DNA from 2 places in the Vibrio tapetis subsp. tapetis genome. Region 2 is predicted to be linked to the other one. Evidence: predicted binding sites of a transcription regulator. Region 2 holds the regulator's gene; the other holds the start of a gene.
The links. Region 2 encodes MetJ, which represses methionine synthesis genes. Its sites were predicted from a motif close to TTAGACNTNTANANGTCTAA; they were not measured.

Region 1 (9,856 bases), 1.8 Mb from region 2:
CACTGGTTGCCGTACCTTTGAAAATCTTCCTCAAAGCGCGCAAGACTACGTAAATCGCATTGAAGAACTGATGGGTGTACCGGTTGTCATGGTATCGGTTGGGCCAGAGCGTGAACAAATGATCATTCGCAAATAACGCAAGATTTATACGAACTGACGAGATTTGTGAGCCTGCTCGCTTTGTGAAGCCGCTAGCTTTCTGAACAAATAGGCTATGTGCAGCCGTTCACGTTTAGTGGCTCCACCGTTCTCTTTTGAAAGAATAAAATAAAAAGCCCGATTAAATTCGGGCTTTTAGGTAAGAATGAACGGTTCTATCGCTATTACGCAGCTTGAGTGCGCATGCGCGAAAAATAAGTCGGGTACTTATTACGGATAAAACGCTGCTCTTGAACCATATCTTTAAAGCTTGGCCCTTTTGAAAGCTGCAAAATCACTTCTGAGTTTTCCATTCTCAGCACAGCGCCTTCAATCTTAATACTATGATCGCCATGAAGTTTGACACTCCCTGCTAGGCTTAAACCATGATACAAACTGGATATGCGGTTCATGATAATACGAATGCCTTTTTCCGACACTTCACTGACATGAAACTGCTCACCTTGAATCCTCATCACTGGCATCGCTCGCTTTGGGTATTTTAGGCGATAATATTTGCGCTTCTGCTCTGCTGATTCTTCGTTCATAGTTCTATTACTCCAGCTCAATAACTCCATTTCTTGATAGATATTACTTCGGCTGATGAACCAAGAACTTTAGAAATAAAATAGTTATGTTACGTTACATGCTCTCGCTAGAATAAATTCTGTTGTGGAGAGTCATCGGGCTCGTCGACTGGCTTGCCAATTTTGCCTTTGGCCATTTTCCGTTTGTAACGCTGTTTGCATAGCTTAATCACGTGACGTTGCTGATCTGGAGTGAATTGCAACCAGTTAAATCGCTCTTCTCTTTTTCTCATGCAGCCTTGGCAATAACCTCTTGAATCAGTTGTACATACTCCAACACACGGGCTTGGAACCGAAAAAAACTCTAACTGCTCCATTTCTCCGCTCCTTAATTAATATGCTCGGTCTAGGTGTACCTATAAATAACGTACTCATTTAACAATACGTTATTAACTAAAAAATGAGAGATATTTTATGACTTTTTGCTGACACGATAACAAATTAGTTGTCTATAATGCAGGAGTAAACTATCTATTCCATCGGAGCTTAAAATGAAAAAGCATTTGGCTGTACTTGCCCTTCCTATCCTTTTAGCGGCATGTTCAAACAGTGACAACGCAGCAGAAATCACACCAACAGATCTGCAACATCACCATTGGATATTAGCCAAAGTTGACGGTAAAGCCATTTCTCTACCGGCAGAAGCAAAAGCGCCAAGCATTGAAGTGGGCGAAAAAATGTCGGCCAATGGCTTCGCTGGCTGTAATACCTACTTTGGTCAAGCTGAATTAAAAGACGGTAAATTTCGAGTAGACGGCATGGGTATGACAATGATGATGTGTTCAGATACCGCAATGCAAACCGAGCAAGTGGTTGCGGGTACATTGTCTGAGTGGAGCGATATTACGCTAACCAAAGAATCACTAATTCTTAAAGGCGAAGAGCATGAGCTCACGTTTACTCTGCGTGATTGGGTATACTAAACCCAATCTGCATTGTATCTACGTCTAGATATCAAAAGCTATATATCAAAAGCCCTACACCACACGTGTAGGGCTTTTTTACACAGGCCGTATTACTTAAGTTTCTTACGTAACGTTTTCGCAGCGGAAACCATGTTAGTTAATGCCGCTTCCGTTTCCTCCCAATTCCTTGTTTTAAGACCACAATCGGGGTTTACCCATAAACGTTCAACCGGAATTTGTGCTGCTGCCTTTTCAATTAATTCAACGATCCATTCTTGGTTAGGAATATTGGGTGAGTGAATATCATACACACCAGGGCCAATTTCATTTGGGTAGTTAAACTCTTCAAATGCATTCAGTAACTCCATATTCGAACGCGACGTTTCGATGGTAATGACGTCTGCATCAAGTGCAGCCACTGAATCGATAATTTCGTTAAATTCGCTGTAACACATATGGGTATGAATTTGCGTCTCTGGATTCGCACTCGCCGCCGAAATTTTAAATGCCTCTACCGCCCAATCCAAATAATTCTGATGCTCTCGCTTTTTAAGTGGCAGACCTTCACGAATAGCTGGTTCATCAATTTGAATAATATTGATCCCTGCTTGTTGCAAATCTTCGACTTCGTCTCGCAATGCCAACGCGATTTGCTGGGCGATTTCTTTACGAGTAATGTCTTCACGAGGAAACGTCCAACACAATATCGTTACTGGCCCTGTCAGCATTCCTTTCATTTTTTTACGAGTAAGAGACTGCGCGTAAGTCGACCATTTTACCGTTATTGGCTGTTCACGCTCAACATCGGCAACCACGATGGCCGGCTTAACGCAGCGAGAGCCGTAGCTTTGTACCCATCCGAACTGAGTAGTTTGGAAGCCTGACAAGTTTTCAGCAAAGTACTCAACCATGTCGTTACGTTCAGCTTCTCCATGCACCAATACATCTAAATCGAGCGCTTCTTGTCGTTTTACCGCATCTTCAATGTGCCCTTTCATGACTTGTTCGTATTCAGCTTCTGCTAACTTGCCGTGACGATAAGCATTGCGCTGAGTGCGTATTTCACTGGTTTGAGGAAATGAGCCTATCGTCGTGGTTGGTAGCAACGGTAAGTTCAATACCTCCAATTGATGATGCGCACGCTCGGCGTATGGGGCACTTCGCTCGGCTAAGCGTTCTGTAATGGCGTTAACACGGGTTTTAACGCTTGGTTTATTTACGTGAGTCGCCGTCAGACGGTCCACAATAGGTTGACTATAAGCTTGGCACTGTTTAATGGCTTCTTGATTATGGTTAAGTGCGAGCGCGAGTAGATTAACTTCCGCCAGTTTTTGTTTTGCAAATGCAAACCAACTTCTCACCTCCCCTGTTAAGTTGGTTTCTAAGTCCAGATCAATGGGGCTATGGAGCAGTGAGCAGGAACTTGCTACCCAAAGTCTCTCGCCTATTTTCTCTTTTACGGCTGTAAGCTTTTCAAGCCAATGATTCACATCTGTACGCCATACATTTCTGCCGTTAATAACCCCCGCAGAGAGCACCCAATCGTCGGGTAACTTGTTCACCACGGCGTCAAGTTGCTTAGGCGCGGCTGAAAAATCCGCATGCAAACCGTCAACAGGTAGCGACGTTATAATGTCTAAGTTATCCTCTATCGTGGCAAAGTAAGTCGTGAACAGGAGCTTAACGTCACTTTGTATCACTTGGTACGCGAGCTTAAAGCTATCCAGCCAAGCTTTATCGAGATCTAACCCCAGAATCGGTTCATCTATTTGTACCCATTCCACCCCGAGCTTCTCCAATTTAGCAAGAATACCTTGATAGGCTGACAGTAATCTCGGCAGTAGAGTTAAGCGGTCAAACCCATCTTCAACTTCCTTACCTAAAAATAAGTAGCTTACCGGCCCAAGCAGCACTGGCTTCACATTATGTCCGGCTTGAATGGCTTCATTTACTTCATCAAAAAGTTGCGGCCAACTTACTTCGAACGTGTCATCTTTACTGAATTCAGGAACAATATAGTGGTAGTTAGTATTAAACCACTTAGTCATATCAGACGCCGCGGCGCCACAACCGCAGCTCGACTGAGATTGACCACGGCCTACTCGGAACAAGGTATCCAGATCAGGAAAGCCTTGATTATGTCTGGCAGGAACATGGCCAAGTAGAAGACTGGTGGTTAATACATGGTCATACCATGCAAAGTCACCAGCGGTAACGTAGCTAAGGCCATTATCAGCTTGATCTTGCCAATGGCGCAGTCTGAGATCACGGCCAACTGTTTTTAGTTGCTCGGCATTGATTTCACCGCGCCAATATTTTTCTTGTGCAAATTTTAGTTCGCGTTTTTCACCAATGCGTGGATAACCAAGAATGTGGGTCTGAGTTGTTGTCATAATAATAGTCCTTTAATAAGCGAGATTAAGATGTCTAGATGGCTAAAATATCACCCAAACTCGTATTATGCGCAAACGGCAATTATTCAATTTGAATATGAAGAACTTTCATCATTAGAAGATTATAGACATCTAGACGTTTACAATAATTCCGTTTAGACGTATCTTAATTAAAATTGTTAATAGATTTAATGACGAATTGAAGGGATTTCATGATTGAACTAAAGCACTTAAGAACTTTGGCTTCTCTGAGGGAAACAGGATCTCTGACCGCTACGGCTACATCGCTCCATCTAACTCAGTCAGCTCTGTCTCATCAACTCAAAGAGCTAGAGTCACGCATCGGCGGTCAGCTATTCTTGCGAAAAACTCGTCCTGTTAAATTCACCGCTGAAGGAAACATCTTGCTGAAGGTTGCTGATGACGTGCTCCCTAAGTTAGCCAAAGCGGAAAGTGATTTAGCCGGACTAAAAGAAGACGTCAATGGCCGACTTCATATGGCGATCGAGTGCCACTCTTGTTTTCAGTGGTTAATGCCGGCTATCAAAGAATATCAGTTGGGTTGGCCAAATGTGACACTGGATTTTTCTGCAGGTTTTGGTTTCGAGCCCTTACCTGCATTACTCGCGGGGGAACTAGACTTAGTGATTACCTCGGATATTCAACCTAGAGCCGAAGTTCACTACGAGCCTTTGTTTGATTTCGAAATGCGTTTAGTCACTGCGACCCACCACCCTTTAGCATCGAAGACTCGTATCGAACCTGAAGATTTAATGGATCAAACGATGATCTCTTACCCGGTACAAAAACAGCGTTTAGACGTCGTTAAACACTTTCTTCACCCCGCAGGCGTTGAGCCTGCTAAGTGGAAGCAGTCCGACAATACACTCATGCTGGTTCAGATGGTATCGGCAGGATTAGGTGTAGCCGCTCTGCCAAATTGGGCTGTGAGTGAGTTTTCTAGGCAAGGCTTAGTCAAAAGCCTACCTTTAGGTGACGGCTTATGGCGCAGGCTATTTGCAGCCACACGTAATAGCGAAGGCCAAAAGCACTACCTACAAGCATTCTTCGGCACTGCACGCCAACAGTGTCATAGCCACCTTGATGGAATAAAGATGGCTTAGCCGCAGACAGCCCGCCGGTGATTCTAGAATCACCGAGCGCTATCTGTCGTAGTTTTTAAATTGGTTGGTCAGCGGATCGTATTGGTATCCGATCGTACTTAGCTTGCCAACCAAACTCTCCACATCGACTTCATATACGGTAATTAACTCTTCAAAGCTATTACACTCGATACGCAGCTTTTCATTGACGATACCAAGCAAAATATTGCTATCAAGGTTCGCCATATTACTCATGTCCATTCTAGTACTCCGCTTAACCTGTACTTTTAGTAAAGCCTAGCGCTCTGAATGAAAAAATACGTGATCCAACGCTAAGATTGAACATGATATATCCACTAATAGATAGTATTAAGACTACTCACTGCAGAGATTGACAGACATACAGCCGCTCCCAGAACCCACTTATTGGCGGGTTTGTGGTTCACTAAATGCCAGCACCACACAACAATAGAAACGACAATCAAAGCTAACCCGCCCACAAGGTAACCAGTTAATGCAACCACCGCTTGCTCTTCCATATTAATGCTTTTAAGCAGTAAACAAACCACCATAAGCATCGCCATAGCAATGCCGCTAACGGGCAGGATTTTGTGAAATGCTTGCAAACGAGAACGTGCAACCACCATCAATAAGTGAGCAAATACAGCACCGGCATACCCCATGATACTCAAATCAAAAAATGCTTGAGAAAAATTGGCCGTAGATAGTGGTGCAAAAAATAACACGAACAAAGCAAGTAGATTACTGATATGCAAAATCCAAATGGGTCCCTGATCCCGTGTTTTTTTAGTTTGCACTTGAGAGTAGAAATACATAAGCCCGCCTGCGACAGCTAACCATTCAATGGTCACCAACGATGACGAAAGCCACAACGCGACGAGTGCGGGTAACAGCTTATGAATGCGACCTCGTTGGCCAGGGCAAATCTCACCTTTGATCAATAACACAGTAAGAATAAGTTGAGATCCAAGCAGCATGGGAGGCAACACCGCTAAAACATGACTTAACATATACATTTCCAGTTCAATTAATTGGAGCGAATCATAGCAAAGTCCGTTGAGGTTATCTTTGTTGTTTTACTCCATTAGTACACAAAACAACCACTAAAAAACAAAACATTAGGTTCCATGAGATACCATACCTGAATCAATGCGCGTTAACACTTGATTTACAATGCACACATAAAAGCTATCAAAATTACAATATATGGTAATATTAACTACCTTAATGCAATAAATATGACATATATAACTATATATGACATTTATTAAGCATATTAAACCAGTCCATTTATTTGAAATAAATTATTATTTTAGATCATATATGGAGTGAGTTGATATCGTGCTAGAAACAATTATTCCGTATATTAGCGGAAACAATTTGAAATAACTTATGCAGGGAAATTTATGTTAGAGCTATTGATCGGATTAGTAGTCACCATTTTGGTGGGTTACTTCATTGTAAAAGGGTATCGTGCCGCAGGGGTACTGCTAACGGCAGGTATCGCATTACTTCTTTTAACTGGTGTACTTGGCCACACGATTCTTCCCGCGAAAGTAACAGCAACGGGTAACATGGTTTCGGACTCGCTGGAGTACGTGAAATACATGCTGCAATATCGTGGCGGCGGCTTAGGCATGCAAATCATGTTACTTTGTGGCTTCGCCTCGTACATGACGCACATGGGCGCAAACAACGTTGTAGTTAAACAGTTTTCACGACCACTTTCTTTTATTAAATCCCCATATGCATTATTAGTTGCGGCATACATTGTTGCCTGTTTAATGTCTTTGGCCGTTAGTTCTGCAACCGGTCTTGGCGTGCTACTGATGGCAACCTTATTCCCAATGATGACCGCGATGGGGATTTCTCGCCCTGCTGCTGTTGCTGTTTGTGCCTCTCCTGCTGCGATTATCCTTTCCCCTACTTCAGGCGATGTGGTTATTGCTGCTGAAAAATCGGGGATGTCTTTGGATGTCTTTGCCGTTCAAACCGTACTGCCAGTTTCAATCTGTGCGATCATCGTGATGGCAGGCGCTGCTTTCTTCTGGAACAAATATCTAGATAAGAAAGAAAATACGCCAATGGAAAAAATTGATGTATCAGAAATCGAAGCTAATGCTCCTGCTTTTTACGCCGTGCTTCCGTTCCTACCTATTATCGGTGTTTTCTTATTCAATGGCACCACGATCGAAGGCTTATACTTAGACATCTACACAATTGTGGTTGGTTCTATTTTCATCGCTGCGTTAATCGACTTCATTGTAAAACGCTTCGATGGTAAGAAAACACTGGAAGATCTTGATTCTTGTTACCAAGGTATGGCTGACGCCTTCAAAGGCGTAGTAATGCTATTAGTTGCGGCTGGTGTATTTGCGCAAGGCTTAATGTCTATTGGTGCTATCGACAACTTAATCGGCTTAGCAGAGCAAGCTGGCGCAGGGGGTATCGCTTTGATGCTTCTACTTACTGGTTTGACCGTTGCAGCAGCAATTGCAACAGGTTCTGGTAACGCGCCTTTCTACGCATTCGTAGAGCTAGCTCCTAGCCTAGCTGCAAAAATGGGTCTGAGCCCTGCATTCCTAATCATTCCAATGCTTCAAGCTTCTAACCTAGGTCGTACTATCTCTCCTGTTTCAGGCGTAATCGTTGCGACTTCCGGCATGGCGAAAATCAGCCCATTTGAAGTCGTAAAACGTACGTCAGTACCGGTTATTGCGGGCCTAATCACTGTTATTATCGGCACTATGGTGCTTGTTCCTATGCATCCTTAATGTTTCAATTAAAACAACAAAGGGCGCTTAATTAGCGCCCTTTTTTTATGGTGGGTATGGAAAAAATGACGAGCATCGCAAGCGAGCAAGTACCCATCTTAAACAGGAAAGCATCAACGTATAAAAAACTCTAATATTCGCTGTGAAGAAACAACGCCTAGGCAAGTCCCCATTTCATCCGCAATCACCCACGGTAGTGGTGTTTTTTTCTCTAACAGCCTCGCCACATCGTTAATCGTCGTTTCATCACTCAACGTAGTAAACGTGGTTTTCATCACCTGGTTGATTTTACGCTTTAGAATCACACTGTCTTTTTGGGTCTCTATCTTGGTACCCAAGGTTGGCGACAGATGTAAGTTATAGACTTCTCGATCAACCAAACCTACGCAACGCTCATTATCCACCACCATGAGTGCATCAAACTTTGCATGGCTAAATATTCGGTGAACGTCAGCAAGCGGTGCACTCGGTTCTAACATTGGCGTAGTAAAATCGCACAAACTTAAAATTCCAGCCCCTTGCTCTGCTACTCTTAGTGGCTCTAGCAACTTCATATTCTTAGTGTAATGGCGAGCTTGTTCGATCTGGGCGATCGGAACGGGTTTCGAAAAGAAATACCCTTGAATAAAATCAACGCCCAAACTAGTGAGAACTTTGATTTCTTGAATCGTTTCCGCACCTTCCGCTATGACTTTAACCCCAAGGGTATGTGAGAGGTTAATCAGTGTTTTCACGATAAAGTAGTTCTGGGTACCGACTTTGATGTCCATGACGAACTCTCGGTCGATCTTCATAAAATCAAAATGACCATGGCTAAGATAAGAAAACGATGAGTACCCCGTTCCAAAATCATCTATTGCGACTTTAACACCAATATTTCTTAATGCTTTTAATGCCTCAATTTGATCACCTTCACTGGCAAAATACGCACTTTCCGTTAATTCAATTGTTACGTTTTCAGGTTCGATACCTGAATCTTGAATCATCGTCATGGCATTATTCAACACCTGCTGAGCACTCATTTTTGTATTTAGTGAGCGATTAATGGTAATGCCAATATCAGAGCCATAATGCTTGCGGATTGTTTTAAGCATTTGCAGCGATTGTCGACCGACACATCTATCAATGTTAGTAATAAGGTTAAGTTCCTCCGCCAAATTAACCAACTCTTGTGGGGAGTAGTGCTCTCCATCAATGTCATTAAAGCGACACAGCGCCTCAAACTTCACGACTCTCCAAGTGGAGGTCGACACGATAGGTTGAAAATGAACGTCAATATCTTCATTTTTAATCGCGACGGTCAGTGCATCTTCAAGTTTTTTACGCCGTTTAGCTTCTTTGTGAATGGAGGTATCAAAAAAGTTAATGTTGTACCCTTTGCTTGAATGCTGCTCCAACATCGCTTGAGTTGCATGCGTAACAAGCAATTTGGGATTGGCTGTGTCAAACCCAAGAACCGACACACCCACTTTACCTTTAATGATGAGTGGATACAGTGCATCACCAACATGACGCTTTATCTCATGGAAAAAACGACGTATTTCTGCATGAATACTTTCAATGTTACGTTCGCTTTTGGGGCATTGCAGAGCCGCCACAAACAAATTAGCTTTCAGATAACCACACAAGAAACGATTGTCCAACTTAGCAATCGCATTAGAAATTGCGACACGATGCTCGATGACACTTTCAGCATCAAGATTAGGCAAAAAGGTCATGACGATAATATTATTGTCGGCCTTTTTTTCTTCCACCAATGGCAACAACTTAGCGCTGAACTCGATTTCATTTGGAAGCTGTGTTAATAGCTCAATGCCACCATGCTCGGTATCGGCAACGCGATAAAGGTGATCAGACAAATCAACCGTATATCCAACGTAGTACACTTTTTTATTCGATAACTCGATTTTCTGTAACGTCAGATCCTGAGGTTCT
Region 2 (9,856 bases):
AATCGCCTGACATGGTAATCCAGAATGACTCTGGAAAACCAGCCTTGCGATTCAATTAGGGAAGCAAGTCAGCATATTTACGCTAACTTCTCGGTGGAGCGGCACTTTTACGAATGATCAGTTCTGTTTCTAGTAATCGCGATCCAGCCTGTACATCATTGCCTTTTAATAGTTCTAGCAACATCAACATAGCTTGACGGCCAATTTCATAGCGTGGTTGAGAAATCGTCGTCAATGGAGGATCGCAATACTCAGAAAATTGCACGTTGTCAAAGCCAACAAACGAGATGTCTTCTGGTACTTTAAAACCTAACTTTTTGGCTTTTTGAATCGCGCCGATGGCCATCACATCGTTGTGACAGAAAATGGCGGTCGGTGGCTCAGGTAAAGACAGCAATTTGGCAATCGCTCGTTCACCGGATTCAAACGAAAAGTCGCCTTCTTCTTTGTAGGTTGGATTCATTGGAATACCTGAGCGACGCAATGCTTGTTGGTATCCTTGAGAGCGGAATTGACATAATACCGCCTCGGCAGGACCGGTAATTTGCGCGATATTTCTGTGTCCCATTTGAGTGAGGTAGTTAACCGCTTCAAATGAAGACGTCAGGTTATCAATGTGAACGGTTGGCAACTCAAGCTCTGGGGCAAATTCACACGCCATCACAAGTGGCGGTAAGTTTTTTTGTTCCGGCTTACTTACATCAAAAGGAAGATGCGTCCCTAACAGTAGCATGCCGTCGGCTTGTTTGGTAAAGACGAGGTTTACCAACGAACTTTCTCGTTTTTGTTGCTGACCACTATTGCCCAGTAGTACAAGATAGCCATTTTCTACCGCCGCATCTTCGATGCCACGGATGATCTCCGTAAAGTAAGAATCACAGATATCAGGCACGATAGTAATAATGGTCTTGGATTCATTTCGACGTAAATTTCGTGCAAGGGAATTTGGTGAATATCCCGATTCCATGACAGCGTCTTCAATTCGCTTTCGAGTGGTTGATGACACTTTTTCAGGGTTCATTAACGCGCGCGAAACGGTGGCTGTTGATACTCCAGCAAGCTGGGCAACATCCTTCATTGTCGCCATAGGTAGTCCTCTTGGTTGTCCAATTACGCAATTGATTCTTTGTTATTGCTCTCATCTGGCAGACCGAGAAGCGATGTAAGAAGCAAACCGACATGAATAAGATATCTAATGAAACGGCTGAACCTAAATTATTAAGGGAGCAGCCAATGTAGCCGCATCCAATACATAGTGAATAGATGCGTTACTACCAAAATCGCGTTGAATTTTAATTGTTCGTTATTTATTCAAGCTTGCAGGTAGTTTATGTTCTTAATAGAGAACAATTTACGGCCAGATTAACAAAAATTACATTACAAATGTGATATTTATCACATCGATGTTAATACTTTGTCGAGTTGAGGGGAAGTTCGTGGAGTTGGTGATTTATAAAACAATCCGTTAGCTCAAATCTTGCGGCTCTATATCTATCGACCAGCGCACTTTTTTTGCGTTGGGTAAGAGATCAATAACGGGTCTAGCACTATAAAGCAGCTTTTGCATTTGGCTACGGCTTGATACTTGTAATAGTAACTGCCAGCGCGATTTTCCTGCTCGTTTCGCTAAAGGAGCGGGCATTGGTCCGAGCACTAAGCAGCCTTGCCCAAATAATGGGTGGGATTCGAGAGTTTGTCTTACTTGCTGCAAGAACGATTCTACATGCTCAGGTTGATTGGCCTCTGCTCTGAATAGCGTCAAAAAGCTGAATGGCGGCAGTTGCGCCATTTTTCGCTCTTCTAATGCGGCATGAGCAAAGTGGCTGTAGTCTTTATGTAGTAATGCTTGTAATAACTCATGTTCAGGGTGGTGTGTTTGTAGGATCACTTCACCAGGCTTGCTGGCTCGGCCTGCTCGGCCTGCAACCTGAATAAATAACTGAGCCAGTCTTTCTGATGCTCTAAAATCGCTGCTATAGAGGGATCCATCCACATCGATTAACGCCACGAGTGTGACGTTAGGGAAGTGGTGTCCTTTCGCCAACATTTGCGTGCCGATAAGAATTTGGTATTCACCATTGCGGATTGAGGTCAGGGCGGCCTCTAAGCTGCCTTTGCGTCGCGTGCTGTCACGGTCAATACGCAAAGTTTTATATTCAGGAAAAACTTCCGATAAGTGGCTTTCTAGTTGCTCAGTTCCGACGCCAACAGACACGAGTTGGCTGGAGCCGCACCCTTGGCAATTATGTAACACCGCGTGTTGAGAGCCACAGTGATGACAGCGCATTTCACGGCTTTGCTGGTGGAAGGTATAATAAGCATCGCAGCGTTTGCATTCGGCAATCCAGCCACATTCATGGCACATGAGAGCAGGAGAGAAGCCACGGCGATTGAGAAATAGCATTACCTGATTACCATCATTTAGATGTCGACGCATTTCGGCAATAAGGGGCGCGGATAACCCACTTTCTAAATAAAGGCCTTTTACATCTAACACTTTGTTCGTGGCTGGTTTTGCCACACCGGCTCTCTGGGTTAGAGTTAAATGATGGTATTTACCAGACAGTGCATTATGTAAGGTTTCTAATGCTGGAGTGGCTGATCCCAATATGATCGGGATGTTTTCTTTGTTGGCCCGCATTACTGCAACATCGCGCGCGTGATATCTTAGACTGTCTTGTTGCTTGTAGGAGGCATCGTGCTCCTCATCAACAATGATAATGCCGAGTTTTGAGAAAGGCGTCATCAAAGCAGAGCGCGTGCCAATTACAATACCGGCTTGTTTATCGCGAGCACTGAGCCAAGCGTTTAGACGCTCAGTATCATTGAGCCCGGAGTGCACTACGGTAACAGGCACTTGGAATCGCTTTTTAAATCTATTGATGGTTTGTGGGGTTAGGCCTATCTCTGGCACGAGCACCAAAGCTTGCTCGCCTCGCTCTAAAATCGGTTTGATCATATTGAGGTAAACTTCAGTTTTGCCTGAACCTGTTACCCCTTCTAATAAAAAGCATCCAAATTGACGATGGCTGTTGACTGCGGCGATCGCAATAGCTTGCTCTTCATTTAGATTCGGCTTTTCACCTTCGGCTTCAACTTGCTTGTGCCAATCTTGAGTGGTGGGCTTGCGCTCTAATCGTTCGATCCAGCCTTTTTCTTGTAATGTTTTTAATACTGGGCTGGTGATGTCTTGTTCCAACATAGCCTGATGAGACATGGCGCCATGTTGCAACATGTGCATGACTTGAGCTTGTTTGACTGCTCGACCAAACCCAACCATAAGCTGATCGCGGCCTTGAGTGGTCAACTGCCATTCAACTAAGGTGGCGAATTCAGCGGGCTTACCTTTACGTAATAAGGTTGGCATTGCATTGGCGAGTGTATCCCCTAACGGATACTGATAAAACTGACTACACCATTGAAGTAATTGGTAGAGAGAGTCTGGCCATACGGGTTCAGCATCAATGACTTGCTTGATTTTCTTTAATTGATGGACTGGGAAGTCAGATTGATGAACTAGAGCCGTGACAACACCGACTAATGTTTGACGACCAAAAGGTACCGACACACGTCCACCGATAACGGGAAATAGCTCATTGGGGATGAGATAATCAAACCGTTTGTCGAGAGGGACGGGTAAAGCAACTTGAGCAATGGTCGGGCGCATATAGAGTGATGGGTTATTTAGCTGTTAATCAACTATAGTAATTAAATCGACCATAAAATACGAGGAATAAGCCAACCAAAGGGTAAAGCGGCCTCAGTGATGAATAACATCTGAAAAAATGGTGAAAAAACTATCAAATGAGTTGATCCGTCAGGCAAGTTTCATTACTATACCGCGCCTAGAGCGATGTGTACTTACGCATCGACTATTTTGAAACCACGTGTGGTGTCCGGCTTAGATTCGGATAGCGACACGGCCTATATTAAGGTTATCCCTATGAAAACTGGTATCCACCCAGAATACAAAGCAGTTTCTGCTACTTGTTCTTGCGGCAACACTTTTGAGTTCAACTCAACTCTTGCTAAAGAATCTATCCACCTAGACGTATGTGACAAATGTCACCCGTTCTACACTGGTAAGCAACGTGTAGTTGATACTGGCGGCCGTGTTGATCGTTTCAACAAGCGTTTTGGTGCTCTTAGCAGCAAGTAATTACGAATTTCGTAATACGACCAAATTCGAAAAGGACGCTCAGGCGTCCTTTTTTAGATCATGAGTCTGAGCCCGTCTATTTTTAAGCTTCTTTTGAACCCATTCGCATTTACCGTTTCTGTCTTCTTTTGCATATCACAATCAGTTATCAATCTTATTGACATTCCGTCTAGGATCTCGGTCTGACTTACATTACTATAACCCCACAGTTAACGTTTATGTAACCTCACACAGCATTGGGATTCTGCCACCATGTCCGAAGACAACAGCCAAAAAGATTTTCGTCAACAAGCTCTCGATTACCATGAATTTCCGACTGCAGGAAAAATCGGTGTCGCACTCACTACTCCGGCCGATACCGTTGAAGATTTGGCACTGGCTTATAGCCCAGGTGTAGCAGAACCTGTAAGAGAAATCGCACAAAATCCAGACAACGTTTACAAGTACACTGCTAAAGGTAATATGGTCGCGGTTATTTCAAATGGCACCGCAATTTTAGGGTTGGGTAATTTAGGTCCATTAGCTTCTAAGCCAGTAATGGAAGGTAAATCTCTACTGTTTAAGCGCTTTGCTAATTTGGATTCTATTGATATTGAGGTCAAGCACCGCACTATTCAAGAGTTTGTCGATACGGTTGCTAACATTGCAGATACGTTTGGTGGCATTAACTTAGAAGATATTAAAGCACCAGATTGCTTTGAAATTGAGCGTCAGCTTATCGAGCGTTGTGACGTACCCGTTTTCCATGATGATCAACACGGCACGGCAATTGTTACTGCCGCAGGTATGCTAAATGCCATTGAACTTCAGGGCAAAGTGCTAGAAGAGTCGACGATTGTTTGTTTGGGCGCAGGAGCGGCGGCGGTTGCTTGTATGGAGCTACTGATCAAATGTGGCGCTCAACGCGAAAAAATTTACATGCTGGACCGCAAGGGTGTTATTCACACTCGTCGCGACGATTTGAACGAATACAAGCAGTTATTTGCTAATAATACGGATAAGCGCACATTAGAAGATGTGATTGAAGGTGCGGATCTATTCTTAGGTGTCTCTGGGCCAAACTTGCTTCCACCAGAAGCGCTGAAATTGATGGCTGATAAGCCCGTTGTGTTTGCATGTTCAAACCCAGATCCTGAAATTAAGCCAGAGCTTGCTCATCAAGTTCGTGATGATTTGATCATGGGTACAGGGCGCAGTGATTACCCTAATCAGGTAAATAATGTAATTTGTTTCCCGTTTATTTTCCGTGGTGCACTCGATGTTCGTGCAAGTGAAATTAATATTGAGATGAAGCTAGCTGCGGTTGAAGCGATTCGCCAGTTAGCGAAAGAAACAGTGCCAGAAGAAGTGAAAAAAGCGGCCGGTGTTGACGAGTTAGAATTTGGCTCTGGCTACATCATTCCGAAACCTATGGACCCTCGTTTGTTGCCTCGCGTTGCTAAAGCTGTGGCGCAAGCGGCAGTAGATTCTGGTGTGGCTCGTATTGAGATGCCGGAAAATTATATGGGCTAAAGGCTAAAGGCAAAAATAAAAGGCAGAAGGGAATACCTTCTGCCTTTTTTATATCTATTCTTCGTCGAATGCTTCGAATTCGATACCCATCTCTGTCATCAGTTTTTTCACTTCGGCAGGAATATCATCAGGGCGATCTTTTCTTAAATCTTCATCCGTTGGAAGAGGTTGCCCCGTGTAGGCATGTAAGAAAGCTTCACATAGCAGTTCACTGTTGGTCGCATGGCGTAGATTGTTTATCTGACGACGGGTTCTTTCATCCGTAAGGACTTTTAGCACCTTAAGTGGAATCGAAACCGTAATTTTTTTTACTTGCTCACTTTTTTTTCCATGCTCAGCATATGGGCTAATGTACTCGCCATTCCAATCTGCCATTGCGCACCTTCATTTTCTTATTAATATCGAATTAGATACCAAGAAATCAGCGTCAATCGCAGCTTAGTATCAATATAGGTGATGATTTTAGCGACTTTTACCGCCATAAGCAAAGACATATAGACGTCCAGATGTGTTGACGTCCTTTTTTTGAGGGGTTAAAGTAGATATAAAGTAGCAATACTGCTAGCAAAAGCACGACACCGTATGTTATCCGGCCGCCGTTATTGGTATAACAGATAACATGGATTTTGGAAAGGAAGACCAACCTTATGAGCGATCGCAAACCAGCAACCATTGCTGTACGCACCGGTATCGAGGCTGATAGTCAATATCATGCCGTCGTCCCCCCTATTTATCTTTCCACCAACTACGGCTTCCCAGCGTTTGGTGAAGTACCTAAATACGATTACACCCGTTCAGGTAACCCGAATCGTGGCCAATTAGAGCAAGCATTATCTGAATTAGAGTCAGGTGAGGGCGCGGTTATCACAAATACGGGCACCGCAGCGCTAAACCTATGGGTCAGTACCTTTTTAGGGCCAGACGATCTGATTATTGCGCCTCATGATTGCTACGGTGGTACTTACCGTCTATTTAATACTCGCTCATTAAAAGGCGACTTTAAGGTTGAGTTTGTTGACCAATCTGATCAAGAGGCTCTGGATGCTGCTCTTGCTAAGAAGCCAAAATTAGTTTTACTTGAAACGCCATCGAATCCATTGGTTCGAGTGGTTGATATACAAGTTACCTGTGATAAAGCAAAAAAAGTAGGAGCACTGGTTGCGGTAGACAATACCTTTTTAACACCTGTGTACCAGAAGCCTTTATTGCTAGGCGCCGATTTTGTTATTCATTCTACGACCAAGTTTATTAACGGCCACTCTGATGTTATTGGTGGTGTGGTCGTAACGAAAAGTACACAGCATGCCGAAGAGCTGGCGTGGTGGGGGAATTGCCTTGGTGCAACGGGTACGCCGTTTGATAGCTACATGACTTTACGGGGTCTAAGAACCTTGGCAGCGCGTATGCGAGTGCATGAAGAAAGCTCAGTACAAATCTTACAGTACCTGCAAACTCAATCCTTAGTTGCCAAGCTTTATCACCCAAGTTTGCCAAGCCATCCTGGCCATGACATTGCGAAAAAACAACAATCGGGTTTTGGCTCAATGTTGAGCTTTGAATATGCAGGTAGCTTTGACTCTTTAAAAGCGTTTGTTGGTCACCTGAAGCTCTTCTCATTGGCGGAGTCTCTTGGTGGGGTAGAAAGCCTTATCTGTCATCCAAGCTCTATGACGCACAGAGCGATGAGTGATGAAGCGCAATTAGAAGCGGGCATTACAACGCAATTGCTGCGCTTATCTGTTGGGCTTGAAGATGCTGATGACCTCATCGCTGACTTACGCCAAGCCTTTGAGTTGGTTCAGGAGGAAGCGTAATGACGATTCAACGCCAGTTACACAAATTTGGCGGAAGCAGTCTTGCTGATCCTGAATGTTATTTGAGAGTCGTGAATATCTTGCGCGAATACTCTCAACCAGAAGATTTAGTTGTGGTTTCTGCGGCGGGCTCAACAACCAACCTGTTACTTAGCTGGTTAAAAGCACTCGATAAAGATGGCCGTATTGCCCATGAGTTGCTGCAAGAGTTACGTCAATTTCAAACTCATCTTGTGACCACTTTGCTTAATGAAGAACGAGCATCGACATTGCTGGAACAGCTAAATAAAGAATTTTCTGCTCTTGGGGAGTTGAACGCCCCATTGAGCCTTGCAGATCAAGCTGCCGCTCTTGGGCATGGTGAAGTTTGGTCTTCTCGTTTATTGGCGACCTTATTATGTCAGCACGATCTTGAAGCGACGGCTTTAGATTCTCGTCATTTTCTGCGGGCGGATCACGGTGCGCAACCAGAAGTTGATCGTGCACGATCTTGGCCTTTGGTGAAATCAACATTAGCTCAGCATTCTCATTGCCGCTTAGTGGTGACTGGTTTTATGGCGAGTAATGACAGTGGTGAAACCGTATTACTTGGCCGAAATGGTTCAGACTATTCCGCGACAGTAATTGGCGAACTATCTGAAGTTACCCGTGTGACCATATGGAGTGATGTAGCAGGTGTATATAGCTCTGACCCTCGTAAAGTCTCTGATGCGTGCTTACTGCCACTGCTTCGCCTTGATGAAGCCAGTGAGTTGGCGCGTTTAGCTGCGCCTGTTTTGCACAGTAGAACCTTACAGCCTGTGGCTCAAAGTGCTATGGATTTGCATTTACGTTGCAGCCACGCCCCAGAGTCTGGCTCAACGCGAGTAGAGCGTGTTCTGGCATCTGGTCGTGGCGCTAAGATCATCACGTCGTTAGATGAAGTCTTGATGGTCAACATTGTGTTTGCTCAAGGGCATGATTTTGAGCGCCAACATCGTGAAGTATTACAAGCGTTAACGCGTGTTCAACTTCAACCTCTCGCATTTGAAGTTCAAGCGGATCAAGGTTGCTTGTTACTCGCGTATACCGCAGAAGTCGCGGGTGAAGCATTAAGCTATTTACAAGATATCTCTGTAGAAGGTGAACTAAAGCTTAAAGAAGGCTATTCACTTGTCGCGGCTGTGGGGGCTGGAGTTACTAATAACGCGAACCATTGTTATGGTTTCTACCAGCAACTTAAAAATAGCCCAGTTGAGTTTATTTGTGAATCTGAGTCAGGGCTAAGCTTAGTGGCCATTACTCGTACCACGGACACGCAACCCCTACTGACGGGAATTCATAGCCAGCTATTTCAAGCACAAAAGCGCGTTGCAATCGCGCTATGCGGAAAAGGAAATATAGGTTCAAGTTGGTTGTCTTTATTTGCTGAGCAAAAAAGTGATTTGGAAAAGCGGCACGGAAAGAGCTTTGATTTGGTCGCGGTAATCGACAGCCAAACCTGCTGGCTTGATTTTGATGGAATTGATGCTGAACAGGTTAGTAAACGTTTCGATGATGAGTCGGTAAGTAATAGTGACATGGATTGGCTAGAAAAACTGGCTCACCAGCAAAAGTATGACGAAGTCATTGTTTTAGATGTGACAGCGAGTGCGCAGCTTTCCGATAAGTACGTTGCCATTGCAGAGCATGGGCTGCATCTAATTTCGGCAAATAAAGTGGCCGGATCTGCTCCTGGCGATGTGTACCACCGTGTTCAAGATGCGTTTGCTAAAACGGGGCGCCATTGGTTATACAATGCAACAGTCGGTGCCGGGCTGCCAATTAATCATACCGTTCGTGACTTGCGTGAGAGCGGTGATGAAATACAAGGCTTATCAGGCATTTTCTCAGGGACACTATCCTGGTTATTCCAACAGTTTGATGGTTCTGTACCATTTAGTGATTTGGTTGACCTTGCGTGGCAGCAAGGGCTAACAGAGCCAGATCCTCGCAGCGACCTTGATGGCTCTGATGTGATGCGTAAATTAGTGATTCTTGCCCGAGAGTCTGGTTTTGATTTAGAGCCAGAGCAGGTTCGAGTCGAATCACTCGTTCCGGCGGAACTACAAACTCTTTCTCTGGATGATTTCTTAGATAAATCAGAAGTGCTGAGTCAATTGCTTGCCGAGCGTTTAGAGAAAGCACAGCGCGAAGAAAAAGTACTGCGTTATGTTGCAAGACTCGAGAGAGATGGTACGGCAACCGTCGGCATTGAAGCCTTGAGCCAACAACATGCTTTAGCCAACCTTTTGCCATGCGATAATATTTTTGCGATTGAAAGTAAGTGGTATAAAGATAACCCCCTAGTGATTCGTGGCCCCGGAGCGGGTCGAGAAGTCACGGCAGGTGC

Region 1: a site for MetJ is predicted at 4,148-4,167, ahead of metE (5-methyltetrahydropteroyltriglutamate--homocysteine S-methyltransferase). Genes of this name have one in related genera too.

The regions. Positions count from the first base shown of each region.
Region 1 is NZ_LT960611.1:966,449-976,304, forward strand. It holds gene VTAP4600_RS04295 (adenylosuccinate synthase) at 1-136, shown strand, start outside; gene VTAP4600_RS04300 (PilZ domain-containing protein) at 324-686, opposite strand; gene VTAP4600_RS04305 (DUF1289 domain-containing protein) at 794-1,042, opposite strand; gene VTAP4600_RS04310 (META domain-containing protein) at 1,217-1,648, shown strand; gene metE (5-methyltetrahydropteroyltriglutamate--homocysteine S-methyltransferase) at 1,741-4,023, opposite strand; gene VTAP4600_RS04320 (LysR substrate-binding domain-containing protein) at 4,236-5,147, shown strand; gene VTAP4600_RS04325 (DUF4250 domain-containing protein) at 5,187-5,387, opposite strand; gene VTAP4600_RS04330 (HI_1241 family integral membrane domain) at 5,483-6,157, opposite strand; gene dcuC (anaerobic C4-dicarboxylate transporter DcuC) at 6,554-7,921, shown strand; gene VTAP4600_RS04340 (EAL domain-containing protein) at 8,035-9,856, opposite strand, start outside.
Region 2 is NZ_LT960611.1:2,987,932-2,997,787, reverse strand. It holds gene cytR (DNA-binding transcriptional regulator CytR) at 83-1,087, opposite strand; gene priA (primosomal protein N') at 1,466-3,667, opposite strand; gene rpmE (50S ribosomal protein L31) at 3,944-4,159, shown strand; gene VTAP4600_RS13370 (malic enzyme-like NAD(P)-binding protein) at 4,412-5,671, shown strand; gene metJ (met regulon transcriptional regulator MetJ) at 5,726-6,046, opposite strand; gene VTAP4600_RS13360 (O-succinylhomoserine (thiol)-lyase) at 6,319-7,485, shown strand; gene VTAP4600_RS13355 (bifunctional aspartate kinase/homoserine dehydrogenase II) at 7,485-9,856, shown strand, end outside.